Linked DNA regions of Sinorhizobium meliloti. The protein of the gene in region 2 interacts with the protein of the main gene of each other region in a pairwise test. Links are inferred from orthologs where the notes say so. Each region holds a gene or a part of one and is shown on either strand. Other genes may lie near its edges.

Region 1 (5,417 bases), 790 kb from region 2 along the record:
CGGCCGGGAGGGGCTTTCATCCCCTGTCCTTATCAGGAAATGTGGCTTTTTCCAAAACATCTTCCAGCGCCCGAATCGTCTCCGCCGACAGGCCGCGAATCTCCATGCTCAAACGGTTGGCGAAGGCGGTGTGACCGGGCGGAAGGCCGGACGTGTCGAGCACGACTTTCGGGTCTGAAAGATGCGCTATCCGGAAGAGCTCGTCGGCCTCGTCCCAGATCACGTTGAAATAGCCGGCAACGCGCTGGAGGAAGTCGAAGCTCGGCGCTCCCCGCTTGCCGTGTTCGAGAGCGGAGAGATAGGCGGGCGAAACCCCGATCGCCGCCGCCATCTCCTTCTGAGACACGCCCTTGCGCCGGCGAAGTTCGCGCACGGCTTCGCCGAAGGGAGTCATGATGCGCCTCCCTTCGCACGCGCCAGCCGCACATAGAGCGCGCCCTCGCCGCCGTGATTGCGGGCTGCCGGTTCGTAGGACGATATCAATGGCCGGAACTCGGGAAGCGAGAACCAGAGCGGCACGGCCCGCTTCAGGGCGCCGTCGCTGCCGAGCGACGTCCCTTTGCCGGTGATGACGAGGACATGCCTCAAGCCGCGGTCGCGCGCCCTGAGGAGGAACTGCAGCAGCAATCCGTGCGCCTCGCTCTGGATCATGCCGTGCAGGTCGATCCTCGCCTCGAGCGTCAGCCGGCCCTTGGCAAGTTTGCGTTTGACCGGCCGCTCCAGCGCGTGATGAGGGCGGTGTTCTGCCTTGTCGCGGCTGAGAGAAAAGCCCCTGCCGGCCTTTTCGGGCGTGCTCGAGGAAGGCGCCGCCTCCGGGCCGGGTACAGCCTTGATTTCCGCGGTCCCGCCCAGCAGCTCCTCGAGATTCTCCAACCGCCCGGGCATGGGCCGCGCCGAACGCGCGACCTTCCCCCAGAGAATGCGGTCCTCGGTGGAAAGCTTCTTGTCCTTAGCCATGGCTGGACTGCGGGCGATATCGGACCGAGGCCGCGCGGGGTACGAAAATGAAGAACTCTGCGTCGTTGCGCACGCAACCCGCGAGTTCCCCCGCCTGGTCGCCGGAGCCCGTGAAGATATCGCCGCGCGCCGGGCCGACGATGGCTGAACCGGTGTCGAGCGCGAGCATCAGGCGACCGAAGGGATGTCCGCCGTCGAGATGGGTCAGGGTTTCGCTCGCGACATAAAAGGGAACGCCGAATGTGTGGATGAGGCGGTCGACCGCAAGCGAGCGTCCCGGCTCGAGCGGCACCTTGGCAGCCGCCACGGGGCCAAGCCCCTCCTCCTCGACCGGCGCCTCGCGGAAAAAGATGAAGGACCGGTTGTGCCACAGAACCTCGTCCGCCCTGTCGGCATGGGCCGCCAGCCAGGCGCGAATGCTCGCCATCGACACGGTGGCGGCATCGATCTCGCCGCGATCGATCAACAGTTTCCCGACGGCGGAAAAGCGGTGCCCGGTTTTGGCGGCATAGGTGATGCGGCGGCGCGATCCGTCCGGATAGATCAACCGCGCCGCGCCCTGCACATGGACGAAGAACACGTCGACCTTGGAGCGGGCATAGGCGATTTCCAGACCGCGGCCGGAGAGAAATCCTTCTTCGATCGCACGGCGATCCGGAAATTCCTCGATCCTGCCGTCGCGACGGCGGCCGAAGACGAAATAAGGGTCCATTCCTGCCGGCCGGTTCGTGTCGTCGATGTCGACGAGGTCCGAGGGGCGCCGGTAGAAGGGAAAGCGGAACTCCGCATCCGGCCCAGCCCGTACCTCGATCGCGGGTTCGTAGAAAGCGGTGACGAAGCCGGTCCTTTTCTCTTCCGGGCAGATTCGGAACGGAACGAACTGGGCCTCGAAAAATGCGCGTGCGGCCGCCGCATCGGAGAAATCGCTGCCCGCCGCCTCGAAGGCGGGCAGGAGGTCGCCGACCGAAATGCCGAGCGAGCCGGTCTTGTACGGCTTCACCTCCGTTGCATGCCGGTGACAGCGCCGAAGCGAAGCGATCACCGGCGCCGGGTCGTCCGCAGACCAGCCGGGCAGCTCCGAAAAGGAGACCGGCTCGAGATGAAAAGCCATGGCCGCCCGCTTCCCGGTCAGTTTTCCGATTCGGTGGCGATCAGCTTCCAATTCGGGTCGCGTGAACGGATATCGCGCGCAAAAGTCCACAGGTCGTTCACTTCGGCAACCGAATCGGCGTCTCCGTCGACCAGTTTCCCCTGCTTGTCGTAGGTCGCGGAAATAAGCTGGCTGATGATCCTGACCGTTATGTTTTCCTCGGCGTCCTTGATCTCCGCGTGCACGATATCGGCTTTGTCGATGCCGACGAAGGTCGACTTGACCACCTCGCCCTTGGCCTCGCGCTCCGCAATCGCGGCCTCGAAGCCCTCGTAGACCTCGCGGGACAGCAAACCCTTGAGGGTTTTGCGGTCGCCGTCGGCAAAGGCCATGACGATCATCTCGTAGGCCATCTTCGCACCGTTGAGGAATTCGGCCGGATTGAAGTTGGGATCCGCGTCGGTCATTGCCCGGAGTTGGGCATTCAGCGGAGTTCCGGCCTTGGCGACGATCTCGATCGCGGCATAGCGCGACTCGTCCTCCGCCGTCTCGCGACGTGGAAGCTGAACGACCTTGCCGTTATCCTTGGCTTCCGGCCCTTGAGCGATATCCCGTGGAGAGTAGGGATCGAAAGGAGGCCGCTCGCTGCCGGTCCTGCGACCTAAGACGCTACGCAATTGCAGGAAGATGACCACGGCAGCGATCAGGAAAAAAAATGTGATGAAATCAAAAGAGCCCATTTCCACCCGGAACCGCTGTTAGAATTTCTCGTACTGTTCCATATAGTCCGGAAGGATAGACCATTCAAACGACGATGTCGCACCCATAAACCGGAGACCGGACAATTGCACTCACCTTCTTGCGAGCACGGGCGATGCGTTTCCTGATCCCGCTCGTCATTCTCGGGCTGCCGCTTGCGGAAATCGCAGGCTTCGTCGCCGTCGGGCGCGAGATCGGCGTGGCGATGACGCTTCTTCTCGTTTTCGCAAGTGCCGTCGCCGGCATCATGCTCCTGCGCATCCAGGGATTCGGCGTGCTCCGGCGCGTGCAGGAGGCGGCGCGGACGGGCAACGATCCGGGGCTGGACGTTCTCGGCGGTGTGCTGATCTTCATCGCCGCTATCCTGTTGATCGTGCCCGGTTTCATCAGCGACCTCGTCGGCCTTCTCATCTTTCTGCCCCCGGTCCGGCGCGCCATCGCCGCCTTCCTGCGCAGAAGGATGACGATTTTGAGCAGCGCAACCGGCTTCTATCGTTCCTCCAGGCGCCAATCCCCTGGCCCTCAATCCTCTGGTCCTCAGTCCTCTGGCCCCCAATCCGCTGGCCCCCAGTCCGCTGGCACCCCTCGCGAGCAGCGCCGCGGCCCGCTGACGATCGATCTCGACGAGGACGAATTTTCGCGCAAGACAAAGGACGAAGACGACCCGCCGCCGGATCGTCCGCCTCATTGATCCGAGCTTCACTTTTTCTGATCCCGGCTCCAATCGGGTCTATAATACCGGTTCCCAAAGAAGGGTCGGACGTGTTCCTGCGTCGGGCCAGGCCGGGCCACGAGGGTTGTAAGCCCAGGCCCTAAATGCTAGATGGCCTCACCAATTCGAAGTCCGAGGAAACTCTTATGACGACTGATACCGCATCCAACGGCAACGGCAGTGCCCAGCAGCAGAGCCCGTCGCTCAATATCCTGGCCCAGTACGTCAAGGACCTCTCCTTCGAGAACCCCGGCGCACCGCGTTCGCTGCAGGCTCGCGACCGCTCCCCGTCGATCAACATCAATGTCAATGTCAATGCCAATCCGCTGGCGGAGAATGATTTCGACGTTGTCCTGTCGTTGAGCGCCCAGGCGAAGGACGGCGACAAGATGCTCTTCAACGTCGAGCTCGCCTATGGCGGCGTCTTCCGCGTTGCCGGCTTCCCGCAGGAGCACATGCTGCCGCTGCTCTTCATCGAGTGCCCGCGCCTCCTGTTCCCCTTCGCGCGCCAGATCGTAGCCGACGCCACCCGCAACGGCGGCTTCCCGCCGCTGATGATCGATCCCATCGATTTCGCGCAGATGTTTGCCCAGCGCATGGCCGAGGAAAAGGTCCGCGCGCAGGTGGCCAATACCAACGACACGGCCAACTGATCGGTCCGAATGATTGGAAGACCCGGCTCACCGAGCCGGGTTTTTTGTGCCCGGTCTATGCGATTCGGCTTGAGAAACCTCGCGGGCGCCGCAATACGGATAGGCCTAGACAGCTTCCGATCTGAGAACGTCATCGGCTTCGCTGTACTTCGACCAGATCGCATTCGCGCCGATCTTCGCGACGAGCGCCGCATGGGCGGCGATCTCGGCCTCCGTCAGCCGTGGCCGTAGAGGCCTTTCCCTTGTGACCACGACGACCGGTCCGTCGTCAGCCTCGATCGGCCGGTCACCTGCCTCCGTCACCACGAGACCGAGCGCGGCCTGGCGCCCGCCGATCATCTCGATATAGACCTCGGCCAGCAGCTCGGAGTCGAGCAGGGCTCCGTGCCTGGTTCGATGGGAGTTGTCTACACCGTAGCGACGGCAGAGCGCATCGAGCGAATTCGGCCCCATCGGGTGCTTGCGGCGGGCAAGAGCCAGAGTGTCGATAACCCGGTCGCTGCCGATCGGCGGCAGGCCGAGCCGCTCGAACTCCGCATTGATGAAGCCGATGTCGAAGGTGGCGTTGTGGGCGACCCAACGGGCATCGCCGAAGAAATCGACGATTTCCTGGGCGACATCGGCGAAGGGCGGCTTGTCCTTCAGGAACTCGTCGGTGATACCGTGGACGGCCAGCGCTTCCGGGTGAACCTTGCGCTCCCCCGGATTGATATAGATATGGATCGTGCGCCCCGTCGGAAACTGGTTCTCGAGCTCGATACCGCCGATCTCGATCACCCGGTCCTCGCGGTTGTCGAGGCCGGTCGTTTCCGTATCAAAGATGATTTCACGCATACGGGAGCCCTGTGGACGCTGTTTCGGGGCGAATCACCCGAAGCCGACCTCCATTCTTAATGGCATTTCGCCGTCATTTGAAGCTTCAGTGCCAGGTTTGCACCGATGATAGCGCATCGGTTCGCGAAGCGATCTAGCTCTTCGAAGTCGCCTCCGGACGGAGACACTGACACTTTTCCTGAAAGTGCGCTAACTAACCGGCCCGCAAATCATCGACGATCGCACGGATCTGCTGCCGCGTGACGTCGAAGCTGTCGCTTGTGTCGACGATATAGTCGGCGCGGGCGCGCTTCTCGCTGTCGGGCACCTGCCGCTTGAGGATCATCGCAAACTTCTCGGCGGTCATGCCCGGGCGCTTCATGACGCGTTCCCTCTGCATCTCCGGATCGCAGGTCACGACGACGATGCGGTC
Region 2 (8,505 bases):
ATGTTGCCGGCTGCGAGCACGCAGCCGCCGATCACCAGGGACGGCCAGAAGGACCAGCGCGCGCTTTCGACAGCGATTTCCGCCAGCTGCCGGCGGTCGCCTGCGGCCATTGCCGCGGAGAAGCGCGGACCTGCCGCTGCCTTGACGGCGAACATGACGAAATGGACGAGTGCCATGGTCTTGGCCGCCGCAAAATAAACCGCCACATCGTCGGGTTTCAGATAGAGGCCCACGATGACGACGTCGGAATTGGTGAGCAGGAACCCGAAACCGTCGACCAGAAAAATGGGAAGGGAGACGCTGAGCCACCGCCCGAGCTCGATCTTCATCGGTCCGCGCACGTAATGGCGGCCGAGCCGCCATGCCATCGTCACGAATTGTCCGAGCGTGGTGACATAGGCCGCCGCCAGCGCAGCGCCCATGGCTGTCGTCGCGTCGCGCGGAAGCCCGGCGGCGATCGCGATGACCATGAAACCGAGGATCAGCAGCGGCCGCACGAGATAGGTCGGGCTCATCGCGACGATGGGCCAGCTATGCGCCCGCGCGGTGCCGTCCAGTACATCGCCGAGCGCGATCATCGGCAAGGTGAACAGGCCGAGATAGAGGGGAATCACATAGTAGCTTTCGATGGCGGAGCCGAAGAGCCAGAGGCCGGCTCCGCCGACGGCGGCGAGCACGGTCGCGGAAAGCATCGCAAAGACGCGCGCCGTCGTGGTCAGGCCGCGGATATTCGCAAGCGCGGCGGTCGTATGGTATTCCGGCAGAAAGCGGATCACGGTCGCATGGAAGCCGAGGCAGGACAGGTTTCCGAAGAGGACGACCAGCACCCAGACGAAAATGAAGATGCCGTATTCGAACTCGCCGACCAGGCGCGCAAGGACGATTTGCGAGACGAAGGCGATGGCTGCGCTGACGATGCGGATCAGAAAGGCGATGAGCGCCACGCGCTGTGCACGGTTCCTGGGATCGTCCCCCGCAAGAAGCGGCGCGAGGCCGTGCAGGAGACGAGGCAGGCGATATCTCAGCGCCGACGGCAGCATTCGTCCGGCCGATTGACATACCGCCATGAACACGAGGACACCCTGACATTACGCAATACTGGGCTTCACTTCTGTCAGATCAGCGTTAACAAAGGGTTCAGCACCCTCGCTTGAGAGCGGGGAAGCCGGGCTCTTGCCCGACTTCCTCTTCAATCATGCCTGCACATGCCTTCTGGAATGCAACTGCCGGCGCGCGATCAGCACAACGCCGGCCATAATCGAGGCATAGACGACAAGCGGCCACGCGCTGTCGCCGGGCAGTCCGATCACGAGCAGTGTCCCCGCCGTCCCGACGATGAGGCTTTGGACGCAGAAATAGACTGCGACCGCCGAACCCGCCATGTCTCCAAAATCCTCGAGAGCGCCGTTTGCGGTCACCGATACGGTGAAGACGATGCCGACCGCCATCACCCACATCGGCATGACGAAGGTCCAGGACGAAGGGACGCCGAACGTTTCCCCGGCAATCAGGAGCGCTGCCCCGAGAAGCAACATGCACATGCCCCGCAGGAGGCTGCCCGAAGTTCCCCATCGGGAGACGAACCGCTCGGCAAAGCGCGCCGTGATGATCATCACGATTGCTACAGTTGCAAAGGCGAGGCTGAACTGCAGCTCCGAATATCCTGCCTTGTCGATCAGCACGCGCGGCGAGGTGGAAAAGAACACGAAGAACGTGCCCATGGCGGCGCTGAAGCCGAGGGTATAGGTCCAGAAGGCGAGGCTGCGGAAAAGGGGGCCGAATGCGTGCCGCGACAGCGCTGCCGCCGAAGGGCGGGATTCATGCCAGCGAGGCAGTGCCTGCAGCAGCGCGATTATGGCTAATGCACCCAGCGTAACGAAGATCGAGCGCCATCCGAACCTCTCCGCCAGCATGGCACCGGTTATCGGCCCCAGAGCGGGAACGAATGCCAGAATGGAACTGAACAGGCTGTAGATGACCACGCTTTCCGGGCGGTCGGCATATACATCCCGGATCGTTGCAAAGGTGGCCACCAGAGCCGCAGATGCGCCAACCGCCTGGAGGAAGCGGAAGGCGACGAAAGGGATGGCGCTGGAGGAAGCCGCGAGGCAGAACGATGCGGCGGCGAACAGCATCGCTCCGCCGATCAGGACTGGCCGTCGCCCGATGCGGTCGGAGACGGGCCCGAAGACGATCTGGCCGAGGCCGAGCATCACCATATAGAGGCTCAGCGTGAGCTGAACCACGGCGGGGCTGGTGCCGAGAATACCGGGCATCGCAGGAACGATCGGGAGATAAATATCCATGGCCAGAGAGGCGAGGATATCGAAGGGCGCCATCAGCAGCAGCGCTGCCGGCAGCGAATAGCGCCAGACATGGTTTTTTGTAGGCATGGAAAGACATCCGCTCAAATGAGGAACATTCGGCGGCGGTCTGCCTGCGGCACGGGGGGTCGGCTCGACAGACGCCGCAACAACAAGGAAAAGCGTTGTTGCGGCTTACTTGTCCGACGACTTTTGAGCTCCCATGCTACGGCTCCATGCACATCTTGAGGCGAAGTTGCCTGCCATGTCAGTGGCAGGCCGACAATCGTCCGCGCGCCCGACGGGACGCGCAGCGCCGTGCGGTCAGGCTTCGTAAATGCCGTGGCAATGCTTGTATTTCTTGCCCGAGCCGCAGGGGCAGGCTTCGTTGCGTGCGACCTTACCCCAGGTGGAAGGGTCGGCCGGATCGCGGTTCGCAGGGGCGACCGCCAGCAGCGTCTCGCCGGCCTGCGCGAAGTCGTCCTCGCCTGTCAGGGGATCGATATGATGCGCCTGCATCGGCGGCAGCGGCTGCGGTTCCTCCGGCGCCTCGCGGACCAGTTCGACCCGCATCAGCTGCGCCGTGACCGCCTGGCGCAGATTGCCGAGGAGGGCCTGGAAGAGCTCGAAAGCCTCGGACTTGTATTCCTGCAGCGGATCGCGCTGGGCGTAGCCGCGGAAGCCGATGACCGACCGCAGGTGGTCGAGGTTGACGATATGCTCGCGCCAGAGATGGTCGAGCGTCTGGAGAACGACCGAGCGCTCGACATATTGCATGATTTCGGGGCCGAAACGCTCCGCGCGCTCGGCAGCCGCCTTGTCCACCGCGGCAGTGATGCGCTCGCGGATATCGTCCTCGGCGATGCCTTCTTCGGCGACCCATTCGGCGATTGGCAGGTCGAGATTGAAATACTGCTGGACGTCGGCCTTCAGCCCCTCGGCATCCCATTTTTCGGCATAGGCCCGCTCCGGGATGCGCTTGGCGACGATTTCCTCGATCACTTCGTTGCGCATGTCGGTCACCGTATCGGTGACGCTCTCCGCGTCCATCAGTTCGATGCGCTGCTCGAAGATGACCTTGCGCTGGTCGTTGAGCACATCGTCGTACTTCAGGAGATTCTTGCGGATGTCGAAGTTGCGCGCCTCCACCTTCTTCTGGGCGCGTTCGAGCGCCTTGTTGATCCAGGGATGGACGATCGCCTCGCCTTCCTTCAGGCCGAGCTTCTGCAGCATTCCGTCCATGCGGTCGGAGCCGAAGATGCGCATCAGATCGTCCTGAAGCGACAGGTAGAACTTCGAGCGGCCCGGGTCGCCCTGGCGGCCCGAGCGGCCACGCAGCTGGTTGTCGATGCGGCGGCTTTCGTGCCGTTCGGTGGCCAGGACGTAGAGCCCGCCGGCGGCAAGCGCCTTTTCCTTGAGTTTCTGGACCTCTTCGCGGATCGCCTTTTCGCGCGCCTCGCGCTCCGGCCCGGGCTCGACATCGGCCAGCTCCTGCTGGATGCGCATGTCGGGGTTGCCGCCGAGCTGGATGTCGGTGCCGCGGCCGGCCATGTTGGTGGCGATCGTGACCGCGCCGGGGACGCCGGCCTGCGCGACGATATAGGCTTCCTGTTCGTGATAGCGGGCGTTCAGCACCTGGAACTTGGAGAAGCCGCTCTTCTTCAGCATATCGGCGAGAAGTTCTGACTTCTCGATGGAGGTGGTGCCGACGAGCATCGGCTGGCCGCGCTCATGGGCGGATTTGATCTCGTCGATGATCGCCTTGAATTTTTCGCCGACGGTGCGATAGACCTCGTCGTCCTCGTCGATGCGCTTGATCGGCAGGTTGGTCGGCACCTCGAGAACTTCGAGGCCGTAGATGTTGCCGAATTCCTCCGCTTCCGTCGCTGCCGTACCGGTCATGCCCGCAAGTTTGTCGTACATGCGGAAATAGTTCTGGAAGGTGATCGAGGCGAGCGTCTGGTTCTCGGGCTGGATCTGCACCTTTTCCTTGGCTTCGAGCGCCTGGTGCTGGCCTTCGGAATAGCGGCGGCCGGGCATCATGCGTCCGGTAAACTCGTCGATGATGACGATCTCGCCGTTGCGTACGATATAGTCCTTGTCGCGGGTGAAGAGTTTGTGGGCCTTCAAGGCGTTGTTGACGTGGTGAACGATCGCCACGTTCTCGATGTCGTAGAGCGATTCGCCCTTCAACAGGCCGGCCTCGCGCAGCATGTTTTCGAGCTTCTCGGTGCCTTCTTCCGAGAAGTTGGCCGAGCGCTGCTTCTCGTCGATTTCATAGTCTTCCGGCGACAGGAGCGGAATGAATTCGTTGATGGTGTTGTAGAGATCGGAGCGGTCGTCGAGCGGGCCGGAGATGATGAGCGGCGTGCGCGCCTCGTCCACCAGGATCGAGTCGACTTCGTCGACGATGGCGAAGAAGTGGCCGCGCTGGACCATCTGCCCGCGCTCGTACTTCATGTTGTCGCGGAGATAGTCGAAGCCGAGCTCGTTGTTCGTCGCATAGGTAACGTCGCAGGCATAGGCGTCGCGGCGTTGCTCGTCGGAAAGACCGTGGACGATGACGCCGGTGGTCATGCCCAGGAAGCCGTAGATGCGGCCCATCATGCCGGCGTCGCGCTGGGCGAGATAGTCGTTGACGGTGACGACATGCACGCCCTTGCCGGCGAGCGCATTGAGATAGACGGGAAGGGTTGCGACGAGCGTCTTGCCTTCACCGGTCTTCATTTCCGCGATGGCGCGCTCGTGCAGGATCATGCCGCCGATCAGCTGGACGTCGAAAGGGCGCAGCCCGAGGACGCGGAGCGCAGCCTCGCGAACGACCGCAAAGGCCGGCACGAGAATATCGTCCAGGGTCTTGCCATCGGCGAGCTCACGGCGAAATTCCGCCGTCTTCGCCGCCAAGGCCTCGTCGCTCAGCGCCTTCATTTCGGCTTCGAGAGCATTGATGGCGTCCACCCGTCCCTTGTAGCCGCGGACGCGGCGATCGTTGGCGGAACCAAACAACTTGCGGGCAAAGCCGCCGAGACTGACCATGCAAATGGTCCTTTCCTTATTTGTCGCCTGGGGTTTCAGGCGCGCGGTCGAAAAACCGCGTCACGCCGCGAAACGCCCGGAAACTGTTCTGGACGCGAGGTTGCGTGACAGATAAGAGGGGGGTCGGATTATGTCAACGCACTTGCACGGCCGGACGGCTACAGAACCGCCACATTCTGGTTGTTGTGCAGCCCCTCGGGGCCGGAGGCAATCGCGCTGGCGGCCAATGGTGAAAGGTTAGAAACATGTCTAGATACAAGACCCTTGCGGCCGCGGCACTGGTCGCGATGATCGCGGCGGGTGTCGCCCGCGCCGAAGGGACCGATCCGGTCATCGCGAAAGTCGGCGACCAGGAAATCCGCCAGTCGGAACTTGATCTCGCAATCACGAGCCTCGATCCGCAGCTCCAGCGGATGCCCGACGAACAGAAGCGCGCGGCAGCACTTTCGGCCGTCATCGACGTCAAGCTTCTTTTGAAGGACGCCGAGAAGGAAGGACTTCAGAACGACGAGGCGTTCAAGCAGCGCGTCGCCTTCCTGACCGAACGCGAATTGCACAACGCATTCTTCAAGAAGCACGTGGTCGATGCCGTAACTTCCGAGGAAGTGAAGGCGCGCTACGACAAGGAAGTCGCAGCGATTCCGCCGCAGGAAGAGGTCAAGGCCCGCCATATCCTCGTCAAGACCGAAGACGAGGCGAAGGACGTCATCAAGGAGCTCGATGCGGGCAAGAACTTCGCCGATCTTGCGAAGGCCAAGTCCACCGACCCGAACAAGGAAGAGGGCGGCGATCTCGGCTACTTCACCAAGGGCCGCATGGTGCCTGAATTCGAGACGGCCGCCTTCGCGCTCGAAAAGGGCGCCTATACGAAGACGCCGGTCAAGACGCAGTTCGGCTTCCATGTGATCCTCATCGAGGACAAGCGTCCCCAGGCTCCGCCGACGCTCGAACAGGTCGAGCCGCAGGTTCGCCAGCTCGTCATGCGTGACAAGTACCTCGAGCTTCTGAATTCCGCGAAGGAGAGCACTGCGGTCGAAATCTCCGATCCGGCGCTCAAGAAGGCCTATGACGAGGCCGGCAAGCCGCAGGAAACCAAGTAATTACGGCCGGGCGGCCCCTTGGGGAGGCGCGCCCCGAGCGGAGGCTGAGGTCGCTCGCATTTGCTCCGCTCTGCCTTCAAAGATCCGGATGCCCGACGGCTGAATGCCGTTCGGGCATTTCGCACAACATCCGAGGCTTCTGAAAAGCAGGTTCAATCCCATGTCCGGTTCCGTCTCTCCGCTTGCTCCGAAAACCTTTGCCGAAATGCCGGCCCTTCGCGGCGTACGCATGGCGACCGCTGCCGCAGGGATCAAGTATAAGAACCGGACCGACGTGCTGATGATGCTCTTCGACCGGCCGGCATCCGTGGCCGGCGTGTTCACGCGGTCGAAGTGCCCCTCCGCTCCGGTCGATCATTGCCGGCAGAACCTGCCGGGCGGCATTGCGCGCGCCGTCGTCGTCAACTCGGGCAATGCCAACGCGTTCACCGGCAAGAAGGGCAGGGAGGCGACCAGGCTCACGGCCGAGGCCGCGGCAAAGGCCGTCGGCTGCAGCGAGGCGGAGGTCTTCCTGGCGTCGACGGGCGTCATCGGCGAGCCGCTCGACGCCACCAAGTTCGCCGGTGTTCTCGACAAGCTTGCCGCGTCCGCCACCCAGGACTTCTGGTTCGAAGCGGCCAAAGCGATCATGACGACCGATACCTATCCGAAGGTTGCCACCCGCAGCGCCGAGATCGGCGGTGTCAAGGTCGCGATCAACGGGATCGCCAAGGGCGCCGGGATGATCGCGCCCGACATGGCGACCATGCTCTCCTTCGTCGTCACCGATGCGGACATTGCCCCGGCGGCGCTTCAGGCACTGCTTCAGGCAGGCGTCGAACCCACCTTCAATTCGGTGACGGTCGACAGCGACACGTCCACCTCCGACACGCTGATGCTGTTTGCGACCGGTGCGGCGGCAGGCGATGGCCAGGCGAAGGTCGAGGACGCGGCCGACCCGCGTCTCGATGGGTTCCGCGCCGCGCTCGACGATCTGCTGCGTGATCTGGCGTTGCAGGTCGTGCGCGACGGCGAGGGCGCGCGCAAGATGGTCGAGGTGACGGTCGAGGGCGCGGAAAACGATGCCGCCGCCAAACGTATCGCACTTTCGATAGCCAATTCGCCGCTCGTCAAAACGGCGGTTGCGGGCGAGGACGCCAATTGGGGGCGCGTCGTCATGGCCGTCGGCAAGTCGGGAGAGATGGCCGAGCGCGACCGGCTGGCGATCTGGTTCGGCGATATCCGCGTCGCAGTCGAGGGCGAGCGCGATCCGGCCTATTCGGAAGCGGCCGCGACTGCGGTCATGCAGGGCGAGACCATTCCGATCCGCGTCGATATCGGTCTGGGTTCGGGCCGCGCCACGGTCTATACCTGCGACCTGACCAAGGAATATGTCGAAATCAACGGCGACTACAGAAGCTGATACGGTCGAGGAGTTGAGAGAGCGGGTTGCGGCCGGAAAGCCGCGCGCTCTTTCCGGCCCCGCAGCATTCAAGGCTATGGACATGACATCGAACGGCAGAGAGCCGCCCGGCGACGGGGCGGGGAACGGGGAAACGGTCGCGGTCGACCTACCGAGCGTGCGGCGGCTGGAAGCAGTGGGTTTTCGCGCCTGGCCGGCCTCGTCGGTGCAATATGACGGCAGCTGGCTTATCCGTCTGACGGCGGGGCACCCTTCCAAGCGCCTGAATTCCGTCAACCCGCTCGATCCGTCCGACTATCGCGACATAGCCATCCGGTTGGAGAAGGCGCGCAGGCTTTTTGCCGAATCGGGCCGCTCGCTCACGGTTCGCCAGACGCCGCTGACGCCGCCGAAGATGATCGACCATATGGATGGCGAGGGCTGGACGTCGTTCGCGCACAGTCTGGTTCTGGCGCTCGACCTGGCGGAGCGCGATTTCAGCGAAGGCATCGACCATCTGCCGATCAAGGATGTCGGCCGTTTCGTGGATGCCCGCATCCTGATCGGCAGGGATCCTCCGGAAGCCAAGCAGGCGCTGACCGGGATCATCAACGCCATCAAGCCCGAATGCGGCCTGTTCCTGTTCGAGGACCGAAAGATCGGGCCGACGGCGGTGTCGCTCGTC

What was found. The genes of interacting proteins can lie anywhere in the genome.
Region 1: the proteins of secA (region 2) and secB interact in binary tests that used the Escherichia coli proteins (3 or more experiments, as listed by UniProt). The link is inferred for Sinorhizobium meliloti from one-to-one orthologs.

Annotation. Positions count from the first base shown.
Region 1 is NZ_JAGIOS010000001.1:1,347,606-1,353,022, forward strand. Bases 2,609-5,417 are described here. They hold secB (protein-export chaperone SecB), read left to right. Parts: upstream 2,609-3,664; coding sequence 3,665-4,171; downstream 4,172-5,417. Other genes in these bases: JOH52_RS06420 (Tim44/TimA family putative adaptor protein), read right to left, coding at 2,609-2,787; JOH52_RS06425 (FxsA family protein), read left to right, coding at 2,922-3,497; dnaQ (DNA polymerase III subunit epsilon), read right to left, coding at 4,277-5,005; coaE (dephospho-CoA kinase), read right to left, coding at 5,199-5,417. Also shown: JOH52_RS06405 (helix-turn-helix domain-containing protein), read right to left, coding at 17-394; JOH52_RS06410 (Smr/MutS family protein), read right to left, coding at 391-957; mltA (murein transglycosylase A), read right to left, coding at 950-2,068; more of JOH52_RS06420, read right to left, coding at 2,086-2,608. UniProt on the Escherichia coli protein: One of the proteins required for the normal export of some preproteins out of the cell cytoplasm. It is a molecular chaperone that binds to a subset of precursor proteins, maintaining them in a translocation-competent state.
Region 2 is NZ_JAGIOS010000001.1:2,138,445-2,146,949, forward strand. What follows is about bases 2,428-5,716. They hold secA (preprotein translocase subunit SecA), read right to left. Parts: upstream 5,340-5,716; coding sequence 2,628-5,339; downstream 2,428-2,627. Other genes in these bases: JOH52_RS10100 (peptidylprolyl isomerase), read left to right, coding at 5,585-5,716. In the rest of the region: JOH52_RS10085 (lipopolysaccharide biosynthesis protein), read right to left, coding at 1-1,040; cml (CmlA/FloR family chloramphenicol efflux MFS transporter), read right to left, coding at 1,194-2,393; more of JOH52_RS10100, read left to right, coding at 5,717-6,439; bifunctional glutamate N-acetyltransferase/amino-acid acetyltransferase ArgJ, read left to right, coding at 6,600-7,841; JOH52_RS10110 (GNAT family N-acetyltransferase), read left to right, coding at 7,918-8,505. UniProt on the Escherichia coli protein: Required for protein export, interacts with the SecYEG preprotein conducting channel.